One region of the Mesorhizobium sp. M0923 genome, then DNA from elsewhere that is predicted to be linked to it. Evidence: predicted binding sites of a transcription regulator. Region 1 holds the regulator's gene; each other region holds the start of a gene.

The links. Region 1 encodes PhoB, which activates phosphate uptake and scavenging genes when phosphate is short. Its sites were predicted from a motif close to TGTCATNNANCTGTCAT; they were not measured.
Region 2: the regulator PhoB is predicted to act here: its motif matches at 4,783-4,799, upstream of NKH89_RS07620 (alkaline phosphatase D family protein).
Region 3: the regulator PhoB is predicted to act here: its motif matches at 4,235-4,251, upstream of NKH89_RS07735 (inorganic phosphate transporter).

What each region holds. Positions count from the first base shown of each region.
Region 1 covers NZ_JAMYNW010000003.1:61,133-68,787, forward strand. The annotation lists gene xylF (D-xylose ABC transporter substrate-binding protein) at 1-859, opposite strand, end outside; gene NKH89_RS06285 (ROK family protein) at 1,146-2,390, shown strand; gene phoB (phosphate regulon transcriptional regulator PhoB) at 2,400-3,089, opposite strand; gene phoU (phosphate signaling complex protein PhoU) at 3,106-3,813, opposite strand; gene pstB (phosphate ABC transporter ATP-binding protein PstB) at 3,846-4,649, opposite strand; gene pstA (phosphate ABC transporter permease PstA) at 4,646-5,497, opposite strand; gene pstC (phosphate ABC transporter permease subunit PstC) at 5,501-6,487, opposite strand; gene pstS (phosphate ABC transporter substrate-binding protein PstS) at 6,547-7,608, opposite strand.
Region 2 covers NZ_JAMYNW010000003.1:321,635-329,289, reverse strand. The annotation lists gene NKH89_RS07650 (TPM domain-containing protein) at 1-559, shown strand, start outside; gene NKH89_RS07645 (GNAT family N-acetyltransferase) at 677-1,183, shown strand; gene ppa (inorganic diphosphatase) at 1,299-1,829, shown strand; gene NKH89_RS07635 (hypothetical protein) at 1,847-2,437, opposite strand; gene NKH89_RS07630 (TetR/AcrR family transcriptional regulator) at 2,535-3,140, opposite strand; gene NKH89_RS07625 (MFS transporter) at 3,223-4,506, shown strand; gene NKH89_RS07620 (alkaline phosphatase D family protein) at 4,872-6,446, shown strand; gene NKH89_RS07615 (hypothetical protein) at 6,493-6,774, opposite strand; gene typA (translational GTPase TypA) at 6,973-7,655, shown strand, end outside.
Region 3 covers NZ_JAMYNW010000003.1:342,015-349,669, forward strand. The annotation lists gene NKH89_RS07720 (efflux RND transporter permease subunit) at 1-2,223, opposite strand, end outside; gene NKH89_RS07725 (efflux RND transporter periplasmic adaptor subunit) at 2,220-3,497, opposite strand; gene NKH89_RS07730 (TetR/AcrR family transcriptional regulator) at 3,648-4,184, shown strand; gene NKH89_RS07735 (inorganic phosphate transporter) at 4,305-5,909, shown strand; gene NKH89_RS07740 (transporter) at 5,994-7,019, shown strand; gene NKH89_RS07745 (patatin-like phospholipase family protein) at 7,044-7,655, opposite strand, start outside.

The sequences.
Region 1 (7,655 bases):
TCTGCTTGCCGTCGGCCAATTGCGAGGCGATCTCGGCGGCGTTCTTGCCGAGCTCGCGCGCGTCCTTCCACACCGAGACCGTCTGTGTGCCGAGCGCGATGCGGTTCAGCGCGGCGTGGTCGCCGTCCTGGCCCGAGACCGGAACCGATCCAGCCAACCCTTGCGCCGTCAGTGCGGCGACGACGCCGCCGGCAGTGCCGTCGTTAGCGGCGACCACCGCATCGACCTTGTTGTCGTTCGCGGTCAGGAACTGTTCCATGTTCTTCTGGGCGTTGGCCGGCAGCCAGCCGTCGGTATAGGCCTCGCCGACATTCTTGATCTTGCCGCTGTCGATGGCGTCCTTCAGCACTTCCATCGAACCGGCAAAAAGGAAATCGGCATTCGGATCGGCGCCCGAGCCCTTGATGAAGACATAGTTGCCTTCCGGCTTCACCTTGAACACGTCGCGGGCCTGCATGCGGCCGACTTCCTTGTTGTCGAAGGTCAGGTAAAAGACGTCCTTGTTCTCGATCAGCCGGTCGTAGCCGACAACCGGAATACCTTCGTCCAGCGCCTTTTGCACGGCCGGCCCTATCGCCGAGGCGTCCTGCGCCAGGATGATCAGTGCGTTGGCGCCCTGCGAGATCAGGCTCTCGACGTCGGTGAGCTGCTTGCCCGGATTGGACTGTGCGTCGGCGGAGATATACTTGTCGCCGGCAGCCTCGATGGCCGCCTTCATTGCGGCTTCGTCGGTCTTCCAGCGCTCTTCCTGGAAGTTCGACCAGGAAACGCCGATGACCTTGTCTTTAGCCTGCGCCACCGACGCAAGCGCCAGCGTCATGGCGACACCCGCCAGAATGGCGGTCGTGAATTTCTTCATCATATCCTCCCTGCGCCGCGTACGGCGTGACCAATTGGCCCCAAAGGCCAGCTTAGAGGCGCTAATTTTTTCGAGCCTCGAAAAAATACTGGCCCGATCTCCCGCTGCTGTCAACATCGATTCTGATGGATTTTGATGTTGCTGCGACTTTTTTCGAGCTTCGGAATAAACGATGACAGCGCCACCTGCATCTGACACTATTTGCCTCATCCGACATTATTTGTCGGCATTACCGACGGCTTCCGGTTCATGAGCGGCCGCGGCAAACCGGGAGGAAAGCAAAACGATGTCGGTCGGAATCCGCCATGACGATTTGCGCCGGCGCAACCGGGCGATGGTGATCTCGGCCGTGCGCCGGGCCGGCCAGCCATCGCGTACGGAGATCGCCGCAACCACCGGCCTCAGCCACTCGACCATATCGGCGATCTCCTCCGACCTGATACGGGAAGGCATCCTCGCCGAGAGCAAGGCAAGCGAACCCGTTTCGTTGAAACGCGGTCGTCCGCAGGTCGGCCTCGCCCTCAATCCGGAAGCGGCGGCGGTGCTGACCGTGGTGTTGTCGCTGAATTTCCTGTCGGCCGCCATCATCGACTATGCGGGGCAGGTGGTCGCCGAGGAACAGCGCCGGCTGGACACGCTGACCATGCCGCGCGACGAACTGATCCGCGAATGCATGGCCATCGTCCGGCGCCGGCTGGACGATCCAGATCTTGACGTCCGCAGTGTCGCCCGCATCGCCCTGGCGATTCAGGGAATTACCGACTCCCCTGCACGCGCCATGCTGTGGTCGCCGATCACGCCCCAGACGGACATCGCCTTTGCCGACATGCTGGAAGATGAATTCGGCATCCCGGCCACGGTGGAGAACGACTGCAATATGATGGCGGTGGCTTTGCGCTGGCGCGATCCGGATCGCTATCGCGACGACTTCATCGCCATCCTGCTTTCGCACGGCATCGGCATGGGGCTGGTGTTGAAGGGCGAGCTGTTCACCGGCACGCATTCCTCGGGCGGCGAGTTTGGCCACATGATCCATCGTCCGGGCGGCGCGCTCTGCCGTTGCGGGCGGCGCGGCTGCATCGAGGCCTATGCCGGCAATTACGCCATCTGGCGCAACGCCACGCAGATGAGCGAAGACAGCCAACCGGTCGCCGACGTCAGCGACGCCGACATGCGCGCGCTGGCGGTTCGGGCGCGCGAGAAGGACGGGCCGGAACGCGAAGCCTACCGCAAGGCCGGCGAAGCGCTGGGTTTCGGTCTCGGCTCGCTGTTCGCGCTGATCGATCCGGCACCGGTCGCAATGGTCGGCGCCAGTGCCGCCGCCTTTGATCTGATCGAGCCGGCCTTGCGGAAGGCCATCGCCCAGACCGCCGGCGGCCAGCATTCGGGCTCGATCTCCTTCGATACCGAGCCGAACGAATTGCCGCTGATCCGCGAAGGCTGTGCAATGCGGGCGTTAAGCTTCGTCGACCAGCAGATTTTCGCGCCGGGCGCGCAAATGAGGCCCGGCGTCAGAAAGAACGTAGCCTGACTGGGCGGGTCAATCTTCCCTGATCGCGTAGCCGGCACCGCGGATGGTGCGGATGACATCAGGCATGCGGCCGTTGTTGACGGCTTTGCGCAGCCGCCCGACATGCACGTCGACGGTGCGTTCGTCGATATAGATCGTCTCGCCCCAGACATTATCGAGTAACTGGCTGCGCGAGAAGACGCGGCCCGGATGCCGCATCATGAATTCGAGCAACCGGAATTCGGTCGGCCCGAGCCGGATCTCGGTCTTCTTGCGATACACCCTGTGCGATTCGCGATCGAGCACGATGTCGCCGACCTTCAGCACGCTGGACAGCACTTCCGGCTTGGCGCGGCGCAGCAGCGCCTTGACCCTGGCCATGAATTCCGGTGTCGAAAACGGTTTGACCAGATAGTCGTCGGCGCCGGTCGAAAGACCGCGTACCCGGTCGCTCTCCTCGCCGCGCGCGGTCAGCATGATGATCGGCAGCCGTTCGGTTTCGGGGCGCACCCGCAACCGGCGGCAGAGCTCGATGCCGGAAACCGCTGGTATCATCCAGTCGAGCACCAGAAGATCGGGCACATTCTCCTGCAAACGGATCTCGGCTTCGTCGCCGCGTGTCACCACCTCGACCTGGTAGCCTTCGGATTCGAGATTGTAGCGGAGCAGCACACCCAACGGCTCCTCGTCCTCCACCACCATTATGCGTGGTGCGATCATCGGCTGGGCACCCCCATCATGTCGCCGGTGCGGACATTGTCGTTTCGTCTTGCTTCGGACGATTGACCGGCAATTGCTCGCCGGTCAGCACATAATACGCATTTTCGGCGATGTTGGTGACATGGTCGCCGATCCGCTCCAGATTCTTGGCGCAGAACAGCAGATGCGTGCAAGCGGTGATGTTGCGCGGGTCTTCCATCATGTAGGTCAACAGTTCGCGGAACACCGACGTATATTTGACGTCGATGCGCTCGTCGGCGGCGCGTAGCTTGGCCAACGCGGCCGCATCGCCTGCAGCATACTCCTCGATGACGCCCTGCACCTGGATGAGCACCAGCTGCGCCATCGCATCGATGGAATGCGATAGGTCGCGCGGTGTGACGCTAAGGCCGACCGCACTCACACGCTTGGCGATATTCTTGGCAAGGTCGCCGATGCGTTCGAGATCGCCGGCCATGCGGATCGCCCCGACGACATGGCGCAGATCGTGGGCCATCGGCTGGCGCTTGGCGATCAGGGTGATGGCGCGGTCGTCCAGTTCGCGTTGACGCGCATCCATGATGGCATCGTCGGAAACGACGCGTTGCGCCAGCACGTTGTCAGAATTCAACAGGGCCTTGGTCGCCCCGCCGACCATCGAACCGGCGAGGTCGGCCATGTCGCGGATCAGCTTGCTGATCTGCTCGAGATCCTCGTCGAAAGAAGCGACTGTGTGTTCGCCCATGGTCCTGTCCTCATATGCGTGATCGGAACGGCTCAGCCGAAGCGGCCGGTGATGTAATCCTGCGTGCGCTTCTCGCGGGGCGACGTGAAGATCTTCTCGGTCCGGTCGAACTCTACCAGTTCACCCAGATACATGAAGGCGGTCTGGCGCGATACGCGCGCCGCCTGCTGCATGTTGTGGGTGACGATGACGATCGTGTAGTCGGCTTGCAATTCGTCGATCAGTTCCTCGATCTTGGCGGTCGACAGCGGGTCGAGTGCCGAAGCCGGCTCGTCGAGCAGAATGACTTCCGGCTTCACCGCCACGGTGCGGGCAATACAAAGCCGCTGCTGCTGGCCGCCTGACAGGCTCAAGCCGCTGGCGTTGAGCTTGTCCTTGACCTCGCCCCACAGCGCGGCCCGCTTCAACGCTTGTTCGACGCGGCCGTCCATTTCGGACTTGCCCAGATTCTCATAAAGCCTGACGCCGAAGGCGATGTTCTCGTAGATCGACATCGGGAACGGCGTCGGCTTCTGGAACACCATGCCGATCTTGGTCCTCAGGAGATTGAGGTCCTGCGAGCGGTCGAGAATGTTCTTGCCGTCGAGCAGCACCTGGCCCTCGGCTGTCTGCTTCGGGTAGAGTTCGTAGATGCGGTTGAACACACGCAGCAGCGTCGATTTCCCGCAGCCCGAAGGGCCGATGAAGGCAGTGACGCTGCGCTCGGGCAGCGACAAGGTGATGTCCTTCAACGCCTTGCTCTGGCCGTAGTAGAAGTTGAGGTTCTTGACCTCGATCTTCGTCTTCTCGGCGACCGTCTCGGTCATCGTCATGTCCGCGGACAACATCTGTGTCATCTGTCCTCTCTGCGTCCGGTAAGGCTGCGGGCGAGGATGCTCAAGCCCAGAACCGTCAGGGTGATTATGAGTGCGCCGCTCCACGCCAGTTGCTGCCATTCCTCGTAAGGGCTGAGAGCGAACTGGAAGATGGTCACCGGCAGGCTGGCCATCGGCGCGTTGATATTGCTGCTCCAGAACTGGTTGTTGAGCGCGGTGAAGAGCAGCGGCGCCGTCTCGCCGGAAATGCGTGCTATCGCCAGCAATATGCCGGTGACGATGCCGGACAATGCGGCGCGGTAGGCGACCGAACGGATCACCACCCAGCGCGGCGCGCCGATCGCGGCGCCGGCTTCACGCAACGCGTTCGGCACCAGGTTGAGCATGTCTTCAGTGGTGCGCACGACCACCGGAATGACCAGGATGGCAAGCGCAACGGCGCCGGCTATGGCCGAGAAATGCCCCATTGGCCGCACCATCAACTCATAGACGAACAAGCCGATGATGATCGACGGCGCCGACAACAGGATGTCGTTGATGAAGCGCACGACGGTGGTGATGCGCGAGAAACGCCCATATTCGGCCATGTAGGTTCCCGCCAGCACGCCGATCGGCGTGCCGACGACAACGGCGATGATCGTCATCAGCAGGCTGCCCGCGATTGCATTGAGCAGGCCGCCGGCCTCGCCTGGCGGTGGCGTCATCTCGGTGAAGACCGCGAACGAAAGCCCGGCTGTGCCCTTATAGACCAGTGCACCGAGAATGAGCGCCAGCCAGGCAAGCCCGATGCCGGCGGCGACGACGCAAAGCGCCATCATCACCGAATTTCTGGCTTTGCGGCGGCTGTGGAGCGATGAGGATGTCGACATCGGTCAGGCTCCCGTACGGGCGTCGATCCGCATCAGCATATAGCGGGCGGCGGCAAGGATCAGGAAAGTGATGACGAACAGGATCAGGCCGAGCGAAACCAGGGAAGAGGTGTAGAGATCGCCGTCGGCCTCGGTGAATTCATTGGCGATGGTCGCCGAGATGGTCGTGCCCGGCGCGAACAGGGAGGCGCTGATGCGGTGGGCGTTGCCGATGACGAAGGTCACCGCCATGGTTTCGCCGAGCGCGCGGCCGAGGCCAAGCATGACGCCGCCCATGATACCGATGCGGGTATAGGGAATGACCACGCGCCGGGTCACTTCCCAGGTCGTGCAACCGATGCCGTAGGCCGATTCCTTCAGCACCGCCGGCACCGTATCGAAGACGTCCTTGGTGATCGAGGTGATGAAGGGCAGCACCATGATGGCGAGGATCAGCGCCGAGGTCAGAAGGCCGATGCCGTAAGGAGGGCCGGCGAAAAGGCTGGATAGTCCCGGCACGCCGTGGAAGATGTTGATGATGAAGGGCTGTATCGTCGTCTGCAGGAACGGCGCGAACACGAACAGGCCCCAGATGCCGTAGATGATCGAGGGAATGCCGGCCAACAGCTCGACCGCTATGCCGATCGGGCGCCTGAGCGGGCGCGGGCAGAGTTCGGTGAGAAACACGGCAATGCCGATGCCGATCGGAACCGCGATCAGGATGGCGATGGCCGCCGTGACCAGCGTGCCGTAGATCGGCGCCAGCGCGCCAAATTTTTCCGTTACCGGATTCCAGCTTTCAGTCGTCAGGAAAGAGAACCCGAAGGACGACAGGGCCTGCCATGAGCCGGCAAACAGCGAGATTGCGACACCACCGAGGATGACCAGCACAAGAATTGCGGAAGCGCGGGTGAGTCCGCGGAATATGGCGTCTGTGAGCGCGAAGCGCCGCACCGTAGCTTCCCTGGCCCGGGCTGCAGATGATAGCATGGCATCGGAAGCGATGGTCATTGGGTCCTCGCGATTGAAGGCAACAGGGAGGGCGCCGTCGACGCCCTCCCTGGAGGAGATTACATAGCCGAGTAGAGCGGCTTGCCGTCGCTGCCGACGACTTCCTTGGCCCACATGGCCTTGACGCTCTCGACCACCTTGTCGGGCATCGGAACGTAGTCCAGCTCGCCGGCCATCTCGTCGCCCTTGTCGTATGCCCAGGCGAAGAATTTGAGCGCTTCGCCGGTGGTCGCCGCGTCGTCCGGCTTCTTGTACAGGAGGATCCACGTCGCCGCCGTCATTGGCCAGGACTCGGCGCCCGGCTCGTTGGCGAGGATGACGCCATAGCCCGGCTGCGAGCTCCAGTCGGCATTGGCCGCTGCCGCCGAGAATGCCGCCGCGGTGGGTTCGACCTTCTTGCCGTCCTTGTTGATCATATCGGTGTGGGTGAGCTTGTTCTGCTTGGCATAGGCGTATTCGACATAGCCGATCGCGCCGCCGGTCTGGGAGACGTTGTTGGCAACGCCCTCATTGCCCTTGGCGCCGATGCCCACGGGCCATTCCACGGCCTTGTCGACGCCGACCTTTTCTTTCCAGTCCGCGCTGACGTCGCCGAGGTAGTATGTGAAGTTGAACGTCGTGCCCGACCCATCGGAACGGTGAACGACCGCGATCGCCTGCGAAGGCAGCTTGACGTCGGGATTGAGCTTCTTGATCGCCTCGTCATCCCAGCTCGTGATCTTGCCGAGGAAGATGTCGGCCAGCGTCGGGCCGTCGAGAACCAACTCGCCCGGCTTGATGCCTTCGAGGTTGACGACGGGAACGATGCCGCCCATCACCATCGGGAACTGAGCCAATCCGGACGATTCAAGCTCTTCGCCTTTCAGCGGCGCATCAGAAGCGCCGAAGGTAACGGTCTTGGCTTTGATCTGCTTGATGCCGCCGCCGGAACCGATCGACTGATAGTTAAGCCCAATGCCGGTGTCTTTCTTGTAAGTGTCGGCCCACTTCGCATAGATCGGGTAGGGGAAGGTGGCGCCGGCGCCGGAGATGTCCGCGGCGAGCGCGGCGGACAGGGTGAGGGTAGTCGTCGCCGCAGCCATTGCAATCGCAACGGCCGCCGAGCGGATGAAATGTCTCATGTGGCCTGCTCCTGTTCGGAATATGGTCTCTCGGCGCCATTCCTCCG
Region 2 (7,655 bases), 260 kb from region 1:
CGAGATCTACTGCGTCGTGGCGCATGCAAGCGACGGCTATTTCTTCCCGGCCGCCTTCATGGCGATGCTCGGCATGCTCGTCGTCAGCCTCGCCGTCGGTTACGGGCTGGAAGCCTGGTGGCTGTCGATCCGCTTGCCGCATTTCGTCATAGCCGAGCTTCTGGCGCTTGCCAGTGTGCTCATCCTGTTGTGGGCATTGCCCGCATTGCGCATCCATTTGGTGCCGAGGCGGCTGCGCTACCAGGCCGCCCACGCCAATGCGATGAAGCAGTTCCTCGCCCGCAACGTCCACCGCACCGCGGCGCGCACCGGCGTGCTGGTGTTCGTCTCGATCGCCGAGCGCTATGCTGAAGTGGTCGCCGACAGCGGCATCGATTCTCGTGTCGGCCAGCATGTCTGGGACGGTGTCGTCCGCGACCTTACGGCGCATGCCGGCGACGATCGGATTGCCGACGGCTTCGTCAGGGCGGTCGAAGCGGTCGGTGCGGTACTGGCCGAGCATTTTCCGATGTCGACCGGCGACAGCAACGAACTGGACGACCATCTGGTCGAGATTTGATCTCGCTAAAGGCGGTTTTGCAGCGTCTCAAGGACGCACCGTTCGGCTGTGCGAAAGCATCGCAGTGGCTGACCGGACTCTTGCAATCGGGCGCCGCGGGTTTATGGTTAACCAATCATGAATACGCTGAGCATCGACATCAGGAAAGCCGAGCCGCGCGATGCAGCCGCCATTGCCGACGTGCATCTCGAGGCCTGGCGCGGCGCCTATTCGGGCATCATCCCACACCGCACTCTGACATCGATGATCAACCGCCGCGGTGCCGACTGGTGGGCGAATGCCATTCGCCGCGCCGCCACCGTCCTGGTCGTCGAAATCGGCGGCAAAATTGCCGGCTACGCGACGATCGGCAAGAACCGTGCCCGCGAACTCAGGCAGCAGGGCGAGATCTACGAGCTTTACCTGCGGCCGGAATATCAAGGCATCGGGCTCGGCAGCCGGCTGTTCTCGGCGGCACGGGCACGGTTGGCCGACCATGGCTTGAAGGGCATGGTGGTGTGGGCGCTGGAAGACAATCAGAACGCACTTGCCTTCTATGCCGGCGCCGGCGGTCGCGATGTGGCCGAGGGCGTCGAGATATTCGAGCAGAAGGCGCTGAAGAAGGTCGCTTTCGTCTGGGAATGACGGCCAGCGCATGATCCGACCGGTTTCGGTTCGGACGATCCCCCAGTACCATTCGCCGCATTGCACCATTCGCCGTCGCCCGCTATCGATCTTCAATCGAGAGAGGGATAAAGCGATGCGTATCGAAGCGATTGCCAGCGGAAAGAACCCGCCCGAGGACGTCAACGTCATTATCGAGGTGCCGATCGGCGGTGAGCCGATCAAGTACGAGATGGACAAGGAGGCCGGCACGCTGTTCGTCGACCGCTTCCTGCACACGTCGATGCGCTATCCCGGCAATTACGGTTTCGTACCGCACACGCTGTCGGGCGACGGCGACCCGATCGACGTGCTGGTCTGCAACACACGCGCGCTGGTGCCGGGCTGCGTCATCAATGTGCGGCCGATCGGCGTGCTGGTGATGGAGGACAATGCCGGCCAGGACGAGAAGGTCATCGCGGTTCCTTCGCCCAAGCTGACCTTGCGCTATGAGGACGTTCACGAATACACGCAGCTGCCTGATATCACCCGCCAGCAGGTGCAGCATTTTTTCGAGCACTACAAGGATCTCGAACCCGGCAAATGGGTCAAGATCGAGGGCTGGTACGATGCCGCCTATGCCAAGAAGATGATCGTCGAGGCAATCGAGCGGGCCAAGCGCAAGTAATTGACGGGCGCAAATAGTCAGTTATCGACGCGGCCGAAATCGGGCGTGTTGCCCAGCATCACACGCTTGTCCTTGCCGCAGGCGAAGGTGCGTGCCTTCTCGTCGGCAAGCTTACGCGCCTGATCGTTGGCGGCGGGATTGCCGGTGGCGAGCACAAGAGCGATCGTGCAGCCTTCGTGGGCGCCAGGCTGGGCAACCTTGGCGACGATCAGCACTTCCGTCGACTTGTTCTCGCCCTCGCTACCGCTGATCGAGCGACGATGGATGACTGCGATAGGAACGGCCATATCGCCCTTGGTTTCGATACGCCACTCGACTTTGGGTCCAGCCGAGTTGAGGCCGGAAAAGCTTTCCCAGACCGTGGTCATGTCGCCAGGTGGAAACCCGTAGAACAGCGATTCCCGCGCATCGTCGTAAGAAACCATCACCGGGTAGCCGCCATAGCCCGAACAGGCGAGGTCGGCCCAGTCGCCGTCGCCTTCCTCCGCCTGGGCATAAGTCACGCAGTCCTTCTCCCAGACGAGATCGGTATAGACGCTGGATATGTCGCCAGCCCGGGCCGCCTGGCAGAAACCGGCGAGGGCAAGCGGGATCAAAAGAGCGCGCATGGCGGACAACTCCGTTCGGGCTGCCGCAGCGTACCGTCAAATTCAGCAGCAGCCTAGACGAAGTCAGGCTGCTCACAGTGACCTGGTAAACGGAACGCTATTTCCTCAAGCTTGCCTCGATCAGAAGATCGGCGTTGCGGGCCACCGACTGCGCCGGTCCGCCGGCACCGAACAACTGGCCGCTGATATAGGCTCCCTCGATCAGGAGCAGCAGCCCGTCACCCAGCGTGTCGGCGTCGCCGGCGCCCATCGCCGCCGCCATAGCACGCAGGCGCCGGCGCAATTCCTGCTTGTTGGCCTCGCTCACGACGCGGGCCGGATGGCCGTGTTCGGGATATTCGACCGCGGCATTGGTCATGCCGCAGCCGCGATAGTCGGGCCTTTGCGTGCGCTTGCCGACACGCGTCAGGAAGGCGACGATCTGCGCGCGCGGATCGCCGGGATGGGCATTCACCGCCTCGTCGAAGCGCTCCCAGAATTCGAGGTCATAGTGCCGAAGATAGGATGCGGCCAACTCATCCTTGGACGGAAAGCTGCGGTAGAGGCTTGGCTTGGTGACGCCGGCACGCCGTACGATCTCGTCGACGCCGATCGCCCTGATGCCTTGCCGGTAGAACAGGTCGCGCGCCACCTGGAGAATCCGTTCGGCGGCGCGAGGCAGCGGTGCGCCATTCTCCTTGATCGTTGGTTCAATGCTTTTCATGTCTGGTTTGCCGATTGCCTGGTTGACAATGTTACCGGTCGGTACGTATGTTCCGCACATCTGAAACGTACCGGTCAGTAACATGATAGCTCAATCCCGCCCGTTTGGCCAGCGCTACGCTTTCGTCGTGGTCGCCGTCATCTTCCTCTGCCTGCTGATCGCCGCGGGCCTGCGTTCGGCGCCGGCAGTCATGATGCTGCCGCTGGAGAATAGTTTCGGCTGGCGGCGCGACGTCGTCTCGCTGGCCGCGGCCACCGGCATCTTCCTCTATGGCCTGACTGGGCCGTTTGCCGCGGCGCTGATGGAGCGGATCGGGCTGCGCCGCACCTTGCTTGCCGCGCTGCTGTTGATGTCGGGATCGACCGCGCTCAGCCTGCTGATGACCAAGCCGTGGCATCTGCTCCTCACCTGGGGCGTGTTTTCCGGCATCAGCTCGGGCGCCGTCGCCACCGTGCTCGGCGCCACCATCGTCAACCGCTGGTTCAAGACCAATCGCGGCCTTGTGATGGGACTGATGTCGGCGTCCAGCGCCACCGGGCTGCTGGTCTTCCTGCCGCTGCTCGCCTCGCTCGCCCAGTCTGGCGGCTGGAAGCCGGTCGCTATTGCCATTGCCGTGGCCACCGCCGCCTTGGTGCCGCTGGTTTATATGCTGGTACCGGAGCGTCCGGCCGCGATCGGCATAGTCCGCTATGGCGCCGAGCTCGACGATGTGCCGCCCGCGCCGCCGGCCGCGCAAGGCAATTTCCTCGCGCATACGCTGAGCACGTTGCGCCGCGCCGCCGGTACGCGTGTGTTCTGGTACCTGTTCGCCACCTTCTTCGTTTGCGGCTTCACCACCAACGGGTTGGTCGGCACGCACCTGATCGCCTTTTGCGGCGATATGGGCATCGGCGAAGTGCAGGCCGCGGGCCTGCTCTCGATGATGGGTATCTTCGATCTTATTGGCACGACGCTGTCGGGCTGGCTCACCGACCGTTTCGACCCGCGCAAGCTGCTCGGCATCTATTACGGCATTCGCGGCCTGTCGCTGATCTATCTGCCCTATTCCGGCTTCTCGGCGACCAGCCTGATCATCTTCGCCGTATTTTACGGACTGGACTGGATCGCCACAGTGCCGCCGACGCTGCGGCTTTCCAACGAGGCGTTCGGCGACCGCAGCGGGCCGATCGTCTTCGGCTGGATCGTCGCCGGCCATCAAGTCGGCGCAGCGACAGCGGCCTTTTTCGGTGGCACTATGCGTGAGTTGCAGGGCAATTACGAGCTTGCCTTCCTGATCGCCGGCATGACGGCAATAGCCGCCGCCTGCATCTCGCTGCTGATCAACACCAGCCGCCCGGCGTTCGATCCTGAACCGCAGGCGGCATAGCTTCTCGTTGCAGGAGAGATGCCGTCGGCCAAATTGCCGATCTCCCCCCTCGCGGGGGAGATGCCCGGCAGGGCAGAGGGGGCGCGAAGGTTCGCCAGCCTCCGACTTTACGCAATGTTCTGCCCAAACTCCGCTGCTCCGTCTGATTTCTTTCTGATTTGTACGTCGGCGGGACAGCGCCCCCCTCTGGCCTGCCGGCCATCTCCCCCGCAAGGGACCCGCAAGGGGGAGATCAGCAGCTTCGCCGCCGAGCGGTCCAGCCTTCCCGCTTGTTGATGTCAGAAAACCTTCATCGTTTCGAAATGTGCCTGAAACATTGAAGCTGGAGCTTGGCGGCGACGTTCAACGCCATCCAGGAGACAGCCATGAACAAGATTTCAATGACGCGGCGCGCTTTCGTCACGTCGGCCAGCGCCGTTGGCCTGGTCGGCGCCTCGGGTCTCGCCCTTCCCTATTACTCGCGCGCCAATCAGCGCCCGGCCTTCACCCATGGCATTCAGTCCGGCGATGTCGACGCGACCAGCGGCATGGTCTGGACGCGCACGGACCGGCCGTCGCGCGTCATGTTCGAAGTGTCGTCGACGGAAAATTTCGCCAATGCCGTCCGCCTGGCGCCGCTCGATACGTCGCCGGCCAGCGACTATACGGTGAAGCGGCTGCTTACCGATCTCGCCTCCGACCAGGACATTTTCTACCGCATGGTCGCGGCCGATCTTGCCGACATCAACGCCGTTTCGGAGCCGATCGTCGGCCGCTTCCGCACGGCACCTGCCTCGAAGCGCGACATTCGTTTCGCCTGGTCGGGCGACACCGCCGGCCAAGGCTGGGGCATCGACGAGACCGGCATGAAGACCTACGCCACGATCGCCAAGCACACGCCCGACTTCTTCCTGCATTCGGGCGATACGGTCTATGCCGATGGTGCGATGAAGGACGAGGTCGACCTGCCCAATGGCGACAAGTGGAAAAACACAGTGCTGATCGACGAAAAGCGCAAGGTTGCCGAGACGCTGGACGAATACCGGGCGCAGTGGAAATACAACATGATGGACAAGAACGTTCTTGCGCTCAGTGCCATCTGCCCGACTTTCTATCAGTGGGACGACCATGAGGTGCTTAACAACTGGTCGGACTCGAAGGACCTGACCGCCGACGACCGCTACACCGAAAAATCGATCCATGTGCTGGCGGCACGTGCTGCGCGCGCCTTCCACGAGATGACGACGATCCGCTACGAACTGTCGGAGCCGGGCCGCGTCTACCGCAAGATCGCTTATGGGCCGCTGCTCGATGTGTTCTTCCTCGACATGCGTTCCTACCGCGGCCCCAACGGCCCGGATATGCAGGAGACGATGACGCCGCAATCGCGCATCCTCGGCGAACAGCAGATTAAGTGGTTGAAGCGTGAGCTGGCAAATTCCAACGCGACGTGGAAAATCATCGCCGCCGATATGCCGCTCGGCCTCGTGGTCTGGAATGACGGTACCAAGAAGGTCGGGGCCGAGGCAGTCAGCAATGGCGACAATGGCCCGGCCAAGGGGCGCGAGCTGGAAATTGCCCACCTTCTTCGCTATATAAAGAACGCGGGCATCAGCAATACCGTTTGGCTCACCGCAGACGTGCATTACACGGCCGCGCATTACTACAATCCGGACAAGGCGCAGTTCCAGGACTTCAATCCGTTCTGGGAATTCGTTTCGGGTCCGATCCATTCAGGCACATTCGGACCGAATGGTTTCGACATGACCTTCGGCCCGGAGCTGAAGTTCATCAAGGCACCGACTGCCGAGCAGGGTCAGAACCTGCCGCCGTCGGCCGGCCTGCAGTTCTTCGGACTTGTCGATATCGATGGCGCTACAGAGCAGCTGACGGTGCGGCTGATGGATCGCGACGACAGCGAACTCTACAAGGTCACGCTCGATCCGGTCCGGTCGGCGTGAGCGACTGCACCATTATCCTCGGGCCAGCCCGAGGGTAGGACGTGTATCAATCGGGATAGCAGACGACGGGAATGTTGGGCCAGACGGCGCTGTCGCATCCGGCATTTTGCTGCCTTTGCTTGAAGGCGGCGCTGACTGGCCCGGTCACCACCGGGTCGACGCCATCGGGAGCATCGGCAAAAAGCTGCTCCGCCGACCGCTTGTCGGACGGCAGGGCAGTCCGCGTCTCCTTGAACGACGCGGCCGACTGCGCCGCGCCTGCCGCGAGGAGGACGGCGAGTGCGCTACATGCCAAAATCGGCCGGAGTCTGCTGCCTGCGTCGATCATGAAATTCGAACTGCCCGGACCATGAAAGGTTCCGCCTTGGTTAATAATTCCACTTCACACCAAGACATTTAAGATTTGGTGACTTTATTTGGTGACTCGCCTCCTCTTTCGCAATTGCGAAAAACCCTGTATGAGCCGCCCAACCGAAAGAGGCAGCGCCTTTTGGCCTGCTGCCTGCAACGCTCCCGAGACCAAAACATGAAAATCCGCAATATCGCGATCATCGCGCACGTCGACCATGGAAAAACCACCCTCGTCGATCAGCTCCTGAAACAGTCCGGCTCGTTCCGCGACAACCAGCGCGTCGCCGAGCGCGCCATGGATTCGAACGATCTCGAAAAGGAACGCGGCATCACCATCCTGGCCAAGGCGACCTCGGTCGACTGGAAGGGCACCCGCATCAACATCGTCGACACGCCCGGCCACGCCGACTTCGGCGGTGAGGTCGAGCGCATCCTGTCGATGGTGGATTCGGCCATCGTGCTGGTCGACGCCGCCGAGGGGCCGATGCCGCAGACCAAATTCGTCGTCGGCAAGGCGCTCAAGGTCGGACTGAAGCCGATCGTCGTCATCAACAAGATCGACCGGCCGGATGCTCGCCACGTCGAGGTGGTCAACGAGGTGTTCGACCTGTTTGCCGCGCTTGACGCGACCGACGAGCAGCTCGACTTCCCGATCCTTTACGGTTCGGGCCGTGACGGCTGGGTCTCCGAAAACCCCGAAGGTCCGAAGGACCAGGCTCTGGCGCCGCTGTTCGACCTCGTCATCAAGCACGTGCCGGCGCCGACCGTTCATCCTGGCCCGTTCCGCATGATCGGCACCATTCTGGAAGCCAATCCGTTCCTCGGCCGCATCATCACCGGCCGTATCGAATCCGGCAC
Region 3 (7,655 bases), 280 kb from region 1:
GGATTCGCGGTCGAATTGCGCCACCTCGGCGCCACCGACCAAGAGGGTCAGCGTCCGGCCGATATCGGCGATCGGCAGGTTGAGTGCCGCGGCGCGGTCGCGGTCGATCGTCACCGTCACTTGCGGCGCATCGTAGGACATCGAATTCTGCACCGCGAGGAAGCGACCGGAGGCCTGCGCCTTGTTCTTGATGTTCTCGGCCGCCTCGTACACTTGGGAGGCCTCGCCGGTCGAGCGCACCACCATCGTGATTGGCAGGCCGCCGCCGGAGCCGGGCAGTGTCGGCGGTGCGAAGACGAAAGCCTCGACGCCCGCCACCTTGGCAAGGCGGGCAGTGATGTCTTCCTGAAGTTCCTTCGAGCTGCGCGCGCGCTCGGCCCAGTCCTTGAACGCAAAGCCGACGAAAGCGCTGTTCGTCGGGCCTTGGAACGCGACGGCGGAGAACCGCGCCCTGGTTTCGGGGATATCATTCACTAGCCCGAGAATCTGGTTCACATAGGTCTCGGTGTAGTCCGACGTCGCATAGCGCGGTGCGTTCACAATAGACAGCAAGAAGCCCTGGTCTTCTTCCGGCGCCAGTTCGCTCGCGGTCTTGGTGAACATGAAGCCGGTCGTGGCGACCAGTGCGATGACGATCATCAGCGTCACCGGGCGATATTTCAGCGAGCCGCTGACCAGCCGCTCATAGACGTTTTCGACGCGCCCGAACGTGTTGTCGACAATGCGCTGGAAGCGGCTGTGCGAGCCGGCCCTCAGGATGCGTGCCGACATCATCGGCGTGACGGTTAGGGCAACGACACCCGAAAGGACCACCGAGCCGGCAAGCGTCACTGCGAATTCGCGAAACAGTGCGCCTGTCAGGCCGCCGGTGAAGGCCAGCGGCGCGAACACGGCGGCCAACGTTATCGTCATGGCGACGACGGCGGAGGAGATCTCCCGCATGCCGTTGAAAGCCGCCTGCATCGGCGACAAGCCGTCTTCCTCCATGTGGCGGTGGATGTTTTCCACCACCACGATGGCATCGTCAACAACCAGTCCGATCGCCAGCACCATGGCCAGCAACGACAAAAGGTTGATCGAATAACCCAAAGAAAACAGCAGGAAACAGACGCCGATCAGCGACAGCGGAATGGTCACGATCGGCATCAGCACCGAGCGGAACGAGCCGAGGAAGAGCAGGATGACGACGATGACGATGGCGACCGCCTCGCCGATGGTCTTGAACACCTCCTCGATCGACGCGCTGATCTGCTCGGTCGAGTCATAGACGATCTCGATCGTCATGCCGAGCGGCAGCGTCTCCTGGATCGTCGGCACAATCTTGTGGATCGCCGCCGCGGTGGTCAGTGGATTGGCGGCCGGCGTCGGAAAGATGGCGAGAAAGATGCCGGGCTTGCCGTTGAAGGTGACCCTGGTGTCGGTGTTCACCGCGGCGAGTTCGACGCGGGCCACGTCGCGCAGTCTCACCACATTGCCGTCTTTCGAGCGGAGCGGAAGGGCAGCGAAAGCCTCCGGCGTCTGCAGGGTCGAGCGAACCGTGATCGAGGAAGCCACATATTCGTTTTCGGTATCGCCGGGCGCGGAGAGGAAATTCGATTCGTTAATGGCGGTCAGCACTTCCGCCGCCGTCACACCGCGCGCCGCCAGTTTGATCGGGTCGATCCAGACACGCATCGAATATTCGGCGGCGCCGAAAATCTGCACGTCGGCAACACCTTCGACCGTCGACATACGCGGCCGCACGACGCGCTCGATATATTCGGTGAGCTGTTCCGGCGTCATGTTCGGGTTCTGCATCGAGATGTACATCATCGCGAACTGCTGGCCGGTGCCCTTGACGATCACCGGGTCTTTGGTTTCGTCCGGCAGATCGCCGCGAACGCTCTGAACCTTCGACAGGACTTCGTTCAGCGCAACGTCGGGGTCGGAGCCGAGTTTCATCTGCACTGTCACGGTGCTGGATGACGGCCGGCTCGCCGACGTGACATAATCGATGTTTTCGGTCGAAGCGACAGCACGCGCGATCGGCGCGGAAATGAACCCCTGGATCAGGTCGGCGCTGGCGCCGGGATAGGCCGTGGTGATCGTGATGGCCGTTTCTTCAACCTCTGGATACTGCCGGATCGAAAGGTTGAAGATGCCCTGAAAACCCAGAAGCAGGATCATGCAGGCAAGCACGGTCGAAAGGACCGGGCGGCGGATGAAGAGGTCGGAAAAGCTCATTGCTGGGCTGCCTGCTGGTTCCCCGGCTTGCTCGGATCGATTGTGTTGTCGACGGCAACGGACATGCCGTTGGAGAGCCGGTTCTGGCCGGCGGTAACGACTTCGTCGCCGGGCTGGATGCCTTCCAGGATCTCGACCAGGCCGGCGTTGTGGCGGCCTGGCTTGACGAACACCTGGGCGAGCACGAGCTGCGGCTTCTGTTCTTCCGCTGCCGGTTTGGCTTCCGCTGCCGGTTTGGCTGGGGTAGCGCCCGGCTTTTCTTCGGGTTTTGCCGCGGGTGCTTCGGCAGCGGGCGTGGCAGCATCCGCGGCTGGTTTTTCTTCCGGCTTTGCCTCGGGAGCCGCGCCGTTGACTTCTGCGGATTTGGCCGGGCGCACCACGAAGACGAAGTCACCGTACAGGCTGGAGGTCAGCGCAGTCTGCGGCAGCGCCAGCACGTTGTTCTCCTCCGGCAGTTCGACACGCACCTGGACGAACTGGCCGGGCGTCAGCTTGCCTTCAGGATTGGCGACCTCCGCCCTCACCGTCACCAGCCGGCTCGTCGGGTCGATCTTCGGATCGATACCGCGGATGATGCCGGCGAACGGCATGTCGCCGCCGCCAATGCCCAGCCGCACCGTCTGTCCGATCTTCAGCAGCGGAAGCTGCTGCTCCGGCACGGTGAAATCGACACGCATCGTGTCCATGTCCTGCAAGGTCACCACGGCGGTGCCGGGTGTGAGATACTGGCCAATGTCGATTTTCGGAATACCGACGGTGCCCTTGAAAGGGGCCGTCAACTGCTTTTGGTCGAGCACCGCTTGCAGCTTGTTTACCTGCGCGGAGGAGACCGATGCTGCCGCCTGCGCCGTGTCCAGCGTAGCGTCGGTGCCGACCCCGCGCTTCTGCAGCTCAAGAGCGCGCATCAGCGTCGTCTGGTCGGATGTGGCTTGCGCCTTCGACGCCACGAGGTCGGCCCGCTCGACGGCATCGTCGAGCTGCAGCAGCACGGCGTTGGCGGCGACCTTCTGATTGGCATGAAACTGGATGTCCTTGACGATACCCGCGGTTTCGACGGTCAGGTCGACGCCGCGCACGGCACTGACAGTACCGATCGCCTCGACGCCGGGCGTCCAGGACATCGGTTTGACGATGACCGTCGACACGGTCGCGGCCGGCGGCTTCATGGTGGCGAAAAACTGTTTGATCGCATTGTCGCGGAACAGGTTGAAGCCGACGATGCCGCCGCACACCAGCACGAGCAGAATGAAGGCGATGATGAAGCGCTTGATCACGAACAGTCCCCTCGGCCATGGCCCAGCATAACGGTCGGATGACCGGAACACATACCTGTGACTGGTCCCAATTTCAAATGACGGCAATCTTACTGTACCGTCTGGACGGTCTTGTCAATTCCGCTTAAGCTAATGAATGGGGAACGATTGATGAAGGCCCGCAGAACAAATTCGCGCGAGAAGATCCTCGCCGCCGCCGCCGACGTGGCGCGCGAGACGGGTCCCGGCAGCCTGTCGCTGGATGCGGTCGCCAGCCGTGCCGGCGTGTCGAAGGGTGGTCTTCTCTACAATTTCCCGACCAAGGCGAAATTGATGCAGGCGCTGGTGGAGGATTATCTCAGCGCGTTCCAACAGGCGCTTGAGGCCGCCCGCACCAACGGCGTCAGCGGTGAGAGCCCGCTTGCGGCCTATATCAGGCTTTCGGCCGAGCATGCCGAGGAGTCGAAACCGTCGGCGACCTGGATATTTTCGGCGATTGCCGAGGATCCCGATTTCCTGACGCCGATAAAATCGTTCAGGCGGCAAGTGTTCGAGCGGCTGAAGGAGGAGACGCCGAATCTCAAGGCGCTGCTGGTCTGCTATCTCGCTATCGAAGGGCTTCGCAGCATGAACCTGTTCGGTTCGGACATTCTCTCCGCCGACGAGCGCCGGTTGCTGATATCGACCCTGCTGGAGATCGCGGAATAGATCAGGAACCACCGTCCAGCACTATCTGCTCCAATCTCAAAGTGCTCTGCCGTCACACAGGCTTCATTGTGCCGACATAGCGTCCTCCCATTCTTTGCTGCAACGCAAGAGGAGTGGGGTATGGTCGATATTGTTTCCAGCGAAGCAGGAATTCCAAGGCCGGAGCATCCGCTCGACCGGCCAAACAGCACCGGCAAATGGTTTCTGCCGGCCTTTGCCGTCATCATCCTGGGCGGCCTTGCCTATGTCGGCTACGCGCTCAGCCAGGACCTGACCAGCACCGTCGCGGTGCCGTGGATTCTGCTTGGCCTGGCGCTGCTGATCGCGCTCGGCTTCGAATTCGTCAACGGTTTTCACGACACCGCCAATGCGGTGGCAACGGTGATCTACACCCATTCCATGCCGGCCGAGCTTGCAGTGATGTGGTCCGGCTTTTTCAACTTCCTCGGCGTGCTCACCGCCAGCGGGGCGGTCGCCTTCGGCATCATTTCGCTGTTACCGGTCGAACTGATCCTTCAGGTCGGATCGAGCTCCGGGCTGGCCATGGTCTTTGCGCTGCTGGTCGCAGCGATCATGTGGAACCTCGGAACCTGGTATCTCGGCCTGCCTGCCTCGAGCTCGCACACGCTGATCGGTTCGATCATCGGCGTCGGCCTCGCCAACCAGTTCACGGCGCCGGCCGGTTCCATCACCAGCGGCATCGACTGGTCGCAGGCAAGCAATGTCGGCCTGTCGCTTCTGATCTCGCCGCTGGTCGGGTTTTGCCTGGCTGGGCTGCTGCTTCTGGTGATGAAGCTGCTGGTCAGGAACCGCGAGCTTTACGAGGCGCCGAAGTCGAGCGCCCCGCCGCCGCTGTGGATCCGGGCGCTGCTTATCTTCACCTGCACCGGCGTCAGCTTTGCCCACGGCTCCAATGACGGGCAAAAGGGCATGGGCCTCATCATGCTCATCCTGATCGGCGTGGTGCCGACCGCCTTCGCGCTGAACCGCACGCCGGATATCAATTATCTCGAAGCCTACAAATCGGCGGCGACGCAGGTCGAAACGGTACTCGGCAAATACGTCAAGCCCGGCGTCGCCGTGACCGACGCGGCGACCGTGGTCGGTGACGCCGTTCGCACCAAGACCTGGAAGGACGAGACCACGCCTGCGCTGCAGAGCTTCATCCACGACACTAGCGCAATGTTGTCGCCCTATCCGTCCGTGGAAAAGCTGCCGACAACGCTGGTCAGCAACGCCCGCAACAACATCTATCTTATCGGTGAAGCGCTGAAACTGATCGACAAGAAGAAGCTGCTGCCGATGGAGGTCGACGACCTGAAGGCGGTGACGACCTATCACAAGGCGGTCGACAACGCGACGAAGTTCATCCCGCTCTGGGTCAAGGTCGCCATCGCGCTGGCGCTCGGCCTCGGCACCATGGTCGGCTGGAAGCGCATCGTCGTCACCGTCGGCGAGAAGATCGGCAAAAGCCATCTGACCTACGGCCAGGGTGCGTCCGCAGAGCTTGTTGCAATGGCGACCATCGCATCGGCCGACTATCTCGGCCTGCCGGTCTCGACCACCCATGTGCTGTCGTCGGGCGTTGCCGGCACCATGGCGGCGAACGGCTCGGGCCTGCAATGGTCGACAGTGCGCAACATGCTGATGGCCTGGATACTGACCCTTCCGGTCTCCATCTGTCTTGCCTTCGTGCTGTTCGTCATCTTCCGCCAGATATTCTGAGCGGGGATAGGACTTGGCCAGAATGTCGCGGCGCCGGCTCCGGCGCCGCCCGGATCCTGAACGTGCATTGTCTCGGCGGCGGCCATGAATGACGCATCGCATCTGACATTGCTTGCCGCGGACGACCAGCATCATGCCCCCGGGCTGGTCTGGGCCTATCATGCCGCTCCCGGCAAAGCTCCCGAATCGCTGGCGCCCCGGGACATAGAGGCCGCGCTGGCCTCACTGGACGGCTGGGTCTGGCTGCATGTCGACCTTGTCGACCGGCGCGCCCATTCCTGGGTCAGCCATGCCTGCGCGCTGCCGGCGTCGGCTCACGCAATCCTCGAAGGACATGAGGACAGCCTGGTGCTGGCGCATGAGAATGGCGTCGTCCACGGCATTTCCGCCGACCTGCATGGCGAGATCGCCCATCAGTCGACGACCATCGGCAGATTGCATTTTGCGGTCTCGGAGCGGCTGCTGGTCACCGGCCGGCGCCATCCGCTGGCGGCGGTGGAGGAAGTGCACACCGCCCTTGCCGCAGGGCTGCGGCCCACCACAGCATTCGAGCTGTTCGAAACGCTGGTCATGGCTTTTTGCAAGACCACCAGCCTGCGGCTCGCCGGGGCGACGAAGCGGCTCGATGCGGTCGAGGACCATCTCGTGACCGAGCGGCTTGCCGACGAAAGACGACAGCTGAAGGATGTGCGCCGCCTTGCCGTATCCTTGCATCGGCCGATCTCGGCCCTGGCAGCACTTTTCCAGGATGAAGACCGTTCCGCCTGGAACCTTTCCGCCGGCGCACATGAAGTTCTGCGCCGGCTTGCTGCCCGCCTGGAACGGCTCGACCGCGAGGTCGTCATGATCAACGACCGGGCAAGGCTGCTGCAGGAGGAGCTTGCGGCCGAGCTTGCCGACGAATCGAACCGCAGCCTCAAGGCGCTGGCAGTGATGAGCGCGCTGCTTTTGCCGGGCACCCTGATCGTCGGCATATTCGGCATGAACACCGGCGGGCTGCCATTCACCGACAGCCCCAGCGGCTTCATCCTGGCGATGCTGCTCGCGGTCGGCGCGACCGGCCTGTTCTACTGGCTTTTGCTGCGCGCCGGCGCCAAACTGCGGTTCTGAGGCCGGTCAAGCGCGCGGCGCGCTTTAAGTCGGATCTTCGCGGTGCAGGTCGTGGATGGCGACGCCCTCGACATTGGTCGGCAGTGTCAGCCATTGGCGATGGCGCAGCGTCCGCTGCGTGTCTTCCAGCCCCATCTCCCAATGCTCGCGCATCGAGGTGCCCGAGAATTCGTAATCCTTGGCGTGCCCCTCATAGCCTTTATGCTGGTAGATCAGGTGGACGATGTTGACCACGCCGGCATCCGAATAGTCCGCGATCAATTCCTGCTCCCCTTCTTTCAGTAACTCGACGGGGACGCGCTTCAGCGCATCGAGCAGCTTCATCTTCAGCGCATGGATGCGCTGGAAGTTGTCGGTATTCTGGCGTGTGCGGCTTGAATACATGATGTCCTTGTGCCGTGACAAAACATCGGCCATGCCGCGCGGCAAGGCGCCGCGGGCGCTGAACAAATCGACCTGAAACACCAGCGAACTGCGGTCCTCTTCCTGGTCGAGTAAATATTGGAGCGGCGTGTTGGAGACGATGCCGCCGTCCCAATAATGCTCACCTTCGATGCGGATCGACGGGAAGGCCGGCGGCAGCGCGCCGCTTGCCATGATGTGCTCCGGCCCGATGCGCACCTTCTCGGTGTCGAA